Regions from separate parts of the Micromonospora sp. NPDC000663 genome, predicted to be linked through region 2. Evidence: riboswitches for the same ligand, from Rfam matches in the RefSeq annotation. Region 2 holds a riboswitch; each other region holds the start of a gene.
The links. A riboswitch is a leader RNA that binds a small molecule or an ion and turns the genes downstream of it on or off. The one in region 2 is predicted to bind cyclic di-AMP.

Region 1: it holds a riboswitch for cyclic di-AMP, as region 2 does, so the genes downstream of both, ACFY1S_RS19080 (coiled-coil domain-containing protein) here and ACFY1S_RS07550 (C39 family peptidase) in region 2, are expected to answer to the same signal.
Region 3: it holds a riboswitch for cyclic di-AMP, as region 2 does, so the genes downstream of both, ACFY1S_RS22720 (transglycosylase family protein) here and ACFY1S_RS07550 (C39 family peptidase) in region 2, are expected to answer to the same signal.

Annotation. Positions count from the first base shown of each region.
Region 1 is NZ_JBIAYR010000005.1:118,411-120,667, forward strand. It holds gene ACFY1S_RS19075 (hypothetical protein) at 1-131, opposite strand, end outside; gene ACFY1S_RS19080 (coiled-coil domain-containing protein) at 252-1,316, opposite strand; cyclic di-AMP (ydaO/yuaA leader) riboswitch at 1,322-1,453, opposite strand; gene ACFY1S_RS19085 (cation diffusion facilitator family transporter) at 1,596-2,257, opposite strand, start outside.
Region 2 is NZ_JBIAYR010000001.1:1,587,593-1,589,849, forward strand. It holds gene ACFY1S_RS07545 (hypothetical protein) at 1-250, shown strand, start outside; cyclic di-AMP (ydaO/yuaA leader) riboswitch at 553-694, shown strand; gene ACFY1S_RS07550 (C39 family peptidase) at 923-1,771, shown strand; gene ACFY1S_RS07555 (hypothetical protein) at 1,844-2,257, opposite strand, start outside.
Region 3 is NZ_JBIAYR010000007.1:92,980-95,236, forward strand. It holds gene dinB (DNA polymerase IV) at 1-149, shown strand, start outside; gene ACFY1S_RS22715 (hypothetical protein) at 266-625, shown strand; gene ACFY1S_RS22720 (transglycosylase family protein) at 727-1,401, opposite strand; cyclic di-AMP (ydaO/yuaA leader) riboswitch at 1,399-1,569, opposite strand; gene ACFY1S_RS22725 (ThuA domain-containing protein) at 1,724-2,257, opposite strand, start outside.

The DNA.
Region 1 (2,257 bases), on a different contig from region 2:
GTGGCCGGGTCGGCGCCGCGCTGGACCGCCACGCCCAGGGTGAGCAGCACCAGGTCGGTGCCGAGCCAGCCGAGGGAGGTGACCAGGTGCAGAGTGAGCAGTGCCTTGCGGGCCGTGGGCGGAAGTCGCATGGGAACGATGCTGCCGCCGGGCCGCCGCCGGGTCGTCCGACCGTCGGCGACATCAGGGGTACGCCCGCTGACGTACCCGTGGCCGGCACCCCCGGTTCGGGGCGCCGGCCACGGGTGGGGTCAGTACACCGACAGGTGCACGTGGTTGGTGTGGTCGCTGGACGGGTCGCCACCCGCCCCGCTGTACGACTTCCACCCGCTGCTGGGCAGCCAGATCTGCCGGTACCAGATCACGTACAGCACGGCGAGCCGGTCGGCGTTGCGGATGAAGTAGGCGGCCAGGTTGTTGCCGTACGTCTTGTCGCCGCCGGTGGCGTCACCGCCGAAGCCGTTCTTCTGCGCGGCGAAGTCGCAGGCCCGACCCTTCGGGTGTTCGCCTGAGCCGCCGGAGCGGTGGCAGGAGACGTACCGGGTGAAGCCGGCGGCCTTTGCCTGGTTGAGCGCGTGCAGGGTCCGCGGGGTGATGCAGCCGCTGGCCGGGGTGGGGTCGTTGACGCTGCACGACTCCGAGGGCCAGGAGCCGTCGGAGTTGCGCGGCGCGGCCGTGGCGTTCGCGCTGGACGTCCCCCGGTTGGAGCCGCCGTCGGAGGTGGTCTGCGGCTTGGGTGTGGTGGCCACGGTCAGGGCCCGTTCGGCCTGTTCCTTGCGCTTGGCCATCACGGCGACCTGCTTGCGCTGCTCGCGGATCTCGCCGTCCAGGGCGACCCGGGTGCGGGTGGCCTCGTCCTTGGTGGCGATCAGGTCGCGTAGCACCCGGTCCTCGTTGGCGGCGACCGCGTCCAGCGCGGCGGCCCGGTCCATGAAGCCTTCCGGGGTGTTGCTGTTGAGCAGCGCCGACATCGCGCCGAGGCGGCCGGTGCGGTAGGCGACGCCGGCGATCTCGCCGACCTTGCCGCTGCGGGCCTCCAGTTCGGCCTCGGTGGTCTTGAGCTGGGTGGTGAGCTGCTGCTGCCGCTGCACGGAGGTGTCCAGGGCGCGCTTGGCGTCCAGGTAGCCCTTGCTGGCGGCTTCCAGTTGGGCGCGAAGCGCGGGGGTGCCGCCCTCTTCGTCGCTGTCGGGCGCCGCGGCGGCCCGGTGGGTGGTCGGGGGAGCGGCCGCCGCCCCGGCCGGGAGTGCGACGCCGAGGGCGAGCATCGCGACGATCAGGGCCGCCAGGCGGGCGGCGGGTGGTCGTGCTGGTGCCACTACGCATGTCCTTCCGTCAGCCGCCGACCGGGTTAGCTGACGGGTTCGGGACGGAAGATCCCTACCGCTGACGCGGATGCACCCCAGGAACATGGTTCCCCGGTTCGCCCGCTCGGGCGATTAGGCGGCGACCGCCACCGGCGCCGGGAGGGCGCCGCCTGGTGGAGGCCGGGACCGAGCCTACCGGGGCAGGTGGGGCACTTGCAGCCGATGTGACGGACGGTGCGTGCGTCATGACCAAAAACTCGGACAAATATGAACCTACTTCTCGAAACGCGGTCACCATTCCACCGAGCCGCAGGCGCCGGGCGCGGCACCGGGCTCGATCTGGAGCGTCGCGTGTTCGATCCGGAAGTCGTCGTGCAGGGCGGTACGCGCCGCGCTGAGCACCGTGCCGACCTCCGCGCCGGGCGCCATGGTCAGGTGTGCGGAAGCCACCTCCATGCCCGAGGTGAGCGTCCAGACGTGCAGGTCGTGGACCTCGACCACGCCGGGCACTGCGGCGAGCCGGTCGTGTACGGCAGTGACCTGGAGGTGTTCCGGGGCGGCCTGCACGAGGATGCGGACGGCGGCCCGGCCGAGTCGCCACGTGCGCGGCAGGATGAACACGCCGATGGCGACCGCGACCAGCGGGTCGGCCCACCACCAGTCGGTGACCGTGATGAGCAGCGCCGCGCCGATCACGCCGACTGAGCCGAGGAGGTCGCCGAGCACCTCCAGGTACGCCCCCTGAAGGTTGATGCTCTCCCGCGCGCCGGCACGCAGCAGCGCGAAGGCGACCACGTTCGCGAGCAGGCCGAGTACGGCGACCGCGAGCATCGGGCCGGCCAGCACCTCGTGCGGGTCGCCGAACCGGCGGATCGCCTCGATCACCACGTAGACCGCCACGCCGGAGAGCAGGACGGCGTTCGCGAGCGCGGCGAGCACCTCGAGGCGGTAGA
Region 2 (2,257 bases):
CGAGCAGGAGGTGCTGCTCGCCCGGGCGATCAGGGGCGCGAGGCTTGCCGACTACCGGGTCGCCGCCGAGCGGGAACGGTCGGCCTGGCGGGACGCGGAACTGGCCGCCGAGTCGGCCCGCACCCTCGCCGAGGAGGCGTACGCGGCCGCGGCCCGACTGCGGCCCGGCCCGGCGCCGGCCCGCCGGGCGGCGACCGGTGCGGTACGTCAGGCCGCGGTGGCCCGCTGGCGCCCGGCACGCGTCGGGTGAGCCAGCGCGTCGGTTGAGCCCGATCTGTGACGTGAGCCCGGTCACGGGCCCGGGAAATCGGGCGCTCGGCGCGATCGGGCCCGTTGTTCGCGCGAATCCGACGTCGTTGTCGACGGCCTGTCCGGTTGTCGACCACAGGCGTCGCCGTAACCGGTTGTCCCATCGAGTCACGTCATCGGCAATACGCGCAGAAATTGTCGGCCAGAATGATGTTTACGCAGGTGGACGCGGCTTGGCAGGCGTACGCACCGGCCAGTAGTGTCGTCCCGTCCGGTGCGGTTACCGATCGCAAGAGGCGACGCCGCGCCGACCCGCTCAATCGTGATCAACGAACCGGGGACCCACCAGTAAGTCCGGGGTGAATCCGCGAGCCACGGCCCGCGGTAGGGCGATCTTCCCGCCCGAATCCGTCAGCTAACCCGGTAGGCGGTGTCGGAAGGAGTTCCATCCTCGTGCAGCACCTCTCCACCCCTTGCTTGTTCCCACGCCTCCACGGCGCGGCGGTGCCCCCGCTCATCCGTCCGGTGAGCTGACCCCCCGGGTCATCGCCCTTCCCGCCCGGCAGCGCCGGGCGTTCCCTTGAGCGGTTCACCATCCGCGGACCACGGGTTCGCGCGCTGGCGCCTGCCCGGATACCGGCTCGGCCCCGGTGTGCCGCTCTCCCCCCGAACCGTGGAGGACCCCGTGAAGCACACCCTGAAGCGTCAGCTCCGCCGTCTCACCACCGAACGTCCGTACCAGATCGTCGCCGCCTCCGCCGCGGCCCTCGCGCTCGCGGCCACCTCCGGTGTCCTGCTCACCGACACCGACGATGCCCCGGCCGGCCAGCACAGCGCGACCACCGTCGCCGAGATGCGCAGCGACCTGGCCGCCTCCCGTGGCCAGGCGCGCGTCGCGTCCCCCTCGGCCAGCGCCGCGCCGAGCAGCGCCGCCCCGGCCGCCAGCGCTACGTCACCCGTCGCGAAGGCCAGCGGCAACCCGGACCTCACCCGTAAGCCGACACCGCCGAAGCCGCCCGCGACGAAGGTGCTCGACTACGACTACGAGGCGCAGAACACGTACTACAACTGCGGTCCGGCGGCCACCCGCAACGCGCTCAGCGCCAGCGGCATCGACCGCACCCAGAACGAACTCGCCGCCGAACTGGGCACCACCGAGATGGGCACCAACTCGGCCCTCGACACCACCCGCGTGCTCAACGCCGAGGTGAAGGGTTCCCCGTACCGGACCCGGATGTTCGCGGGCGCCCCGAGCCCGGCCCAGATGGACCAGCTCCAGGCCGACGTCGTCAAGGCCATCACCGACGGCCGTGGCGTGGTGGCCAACGTCGCCGGCGACGCCGTCGACACCAACGGCGGCTGGCACTCCTACGGCGGTGGGCACTACATCGCCGTGGTGGGTTACCGGGACAACGGCCGGACCGTGCGGATCGCCGACTCGGCGAACGCGGCCGACGCGTCGTACTGGATCACCACGATCGACCTGGCCAACTGGATCGCCACCCGGGGCTACTCCGCCTGACCCAGGCGGATGGACCGCCGCGGGCGCCGTCCCCCACGAGGGGTCGGCGCCCGCGGCGTCTTCGTGTCGTGGTCAGTAGTCGATGAAGCCGTACAGCGCGAGGTGGTTCGACTTCGTCCCGCTGACCGTGTGCCCGATGCTGGACGGCCGTACGGTGCCCTTCACGAACAGATAGTCGATCTTGCTGGACCCGCTGGTGGCGGCCGAGCCGTAGCCGGTCATGCCGTAGCCGCTCAGCGTGCTGGCCGCGATGCCGGTGCGGTTCGCGTCGATCCCCACGATCCGGATCGTGGAGGCGTTCAACAGGCTCGTCGCGTCCGCGCCCAGGTGGATGCCGCTGTTGGCGATGCCCCGGTCGCCGTCGCCGGCGCACGCGTTCTGCCGGTTCTCCTGCGGCAGGTGCATGGTCGCCGCGAACACGCTGGTGCCGGTCGCCCTGATCGTGAACCGGGCCGCGATGGCGCTGGTCCGCTTCCACTTGTAGTA
Region 3 (2,257 bases), on a different contig from region 2:
AGCCGGAGCTGCCCTTCCAACCCGACCCCGGCACCGACCTGGACGCGGCGGTCGACGCGGTCCGCGACCGGTTCGGATCGGCGGCCCTCACCCGGGCGGTGCTGCTCGGCCGCGATCCCGGCGTCGAGATGCCGCTATTGCCCGACTGATGGTCTCTTGGCGGCCGAGTTTCCTGCGATCGGCGACACATCACAGCAGGTCGGCGGTTTAGCCGACCGCCCACGGGTGACCCTTGAGGGGACCAGCCTGACGAGGGGGACCCACGATGTCCGACGACACCAGCAACCGACCGAGCCGTCGCGTCGAGCGTCCGCACGACGTGACCGACCCGCTGCTCTGGCAGCTCGCGGTCGACGTGCTGAGCGCCCACGAGCCGGACGACGAGGGGCACTGCCGCAATCTCCAGTGCGCCGGCCAGGGGTGGCCGTGCGAGGCCCGCACCGGCGCCGAGCACTCGCTGCGGCTGGCCCGCGGCGAGTCCACCTCGGTCGAGATGACTGTCGACGAGGTACGGGACGAGAGCCGCCCCGGCTGGCCCGGCGGGACCGCGCCGCGCTGGGGCCGCAACGCCGGGCCGCTGCCCGCGCAACAGCGGGAGCAGAAGGCATCCGCCACCGCGGCCTGACCGCGACCCGCGTCGTCACACACGAACGCTCGGCCGGTGACCCGGCCGTGCGTCGTGCGTCGTGCGTCGTGCGTCGTGCGTCGTGCGTCGTGCGTCGTGCGTCAGAGGCTGAGCCGCTGACCCGGGAAGATCAGACCCGGGTCGGCGCCGATCAGCTGCCGGTTGCGCTCGTACAGCGCCTGCCAGCCGCCGGTCGAGCGCTGGCGGTCGGCGATCTCCGACAGGGTGTCGCCCGGCTTGACGGTGTACGTCTCGCCGCCCGCCGCGGGCGCGGTGCGCTCGTGGTCGCGCGTCGCCGGCTTCTCGCCGCGCGACGGCCTGGGCTTCGAGGTCGACTCCGTCGACTTGGCCGACTCCGTCGACTTGGTTGACTTGGTCGACTTCGTCGACTTGCTGGCGGAGCCGCCCGACGAGCCGCCCTTCTTGCCGCAGGTCGGCCAGGCGCCGATGCCCTGCCCGTCGAGCACCTTCTCGGCGACGGCGATCTGCTCGCCGCGGCTGGCCAGGTCGGCGCGTGCGGCGTACTTCTTGCCGCCGTAACCGGCCCAGGTGCTCTGCGAGAACTGCAACCCACCGTAGTAGCCGTTACCGGTGTTGGTCTTCCAGTTGCCGCCGGACTCGCACTTGGCGATCGCGTCCCAGTTGACGCCGGCCTGCGCCGGGGCGGCCGGGCCGAAGAGGGCGACAGCACCGGTGACCGCGCCGACGGCAAGGGTGCCGACGGCGAGGCGGCGGGTGGTGACCCGTCGATGACGGGGCGTGTGAACAGACGTCATGAATATCCTCCACGCCGGCGAGGTGAGCTGTCGGGTTCGGGCCGAGGAGCCCGGCCGCGCGGTGGCGGCTTCACCCCGAGGTGCGTGCACCGGAAAACCTGGTTCCCCCGCTCCTGCCCGGTGGACTGGGTTCCGACGACCGGGGGCAGGATTTGGCGTTGCCGGCCGTGGTGTCCGCAGTGGCGAACCCGACCGACGTTAGGCACGGTCGGTGACGAACGCCCACTCGCTGTGAAGTTCTTCACCGGGCAGCGCTCCGCGTTGCGCCCACCGGTTGCGGGCCTCGCGACACTGTGCAGTGACCACGATGGACCGTTTGCGATCAGCGCTCGGGGCGGAGCCAGGCGACGATTCGACGCAGCAGCTCGACGTGGCCTGGCGACTCGTACGACCGGCCGTCGTGGCCGAGGGCGCTGTAGACGATCCGGCTGTCCCCTGCCGTGCGGGCCCAGACGAGCGGGTGGAAGACGCCGCCCTCCCGGTACCCGTAGAGCGGCTCGATGTGGACGCCGTCGACCCGTTCCAGGTCGGTGTAGCGCTCGTCGAAGACCTCGATGTCGCCGAGCCCCTCGGTGATCGGATGCGCGACGGCGGTCCGCCGGATGAGACTGGAACCGATCGGCGGATGGAACGAACGGCCGTGTTCCCAGGCGGCGCCGATGGTGGCACGCCAGCTCGGCACCCGGGGGAACGCGAGGGTCGCGCTGTGGACGGCGAGCAGATTGCCGCCGCCGGCCAGGAAGCCGTCGAGAACGAGCCCGAAGAGCGCGTCGTCGGGGACCGGGGAGGACCGGTCGGCGCTCGCGTTCACCACCAGCAGTCGGGCACCGTCGAGCGCGGTCGCGAGCCGGTCGAC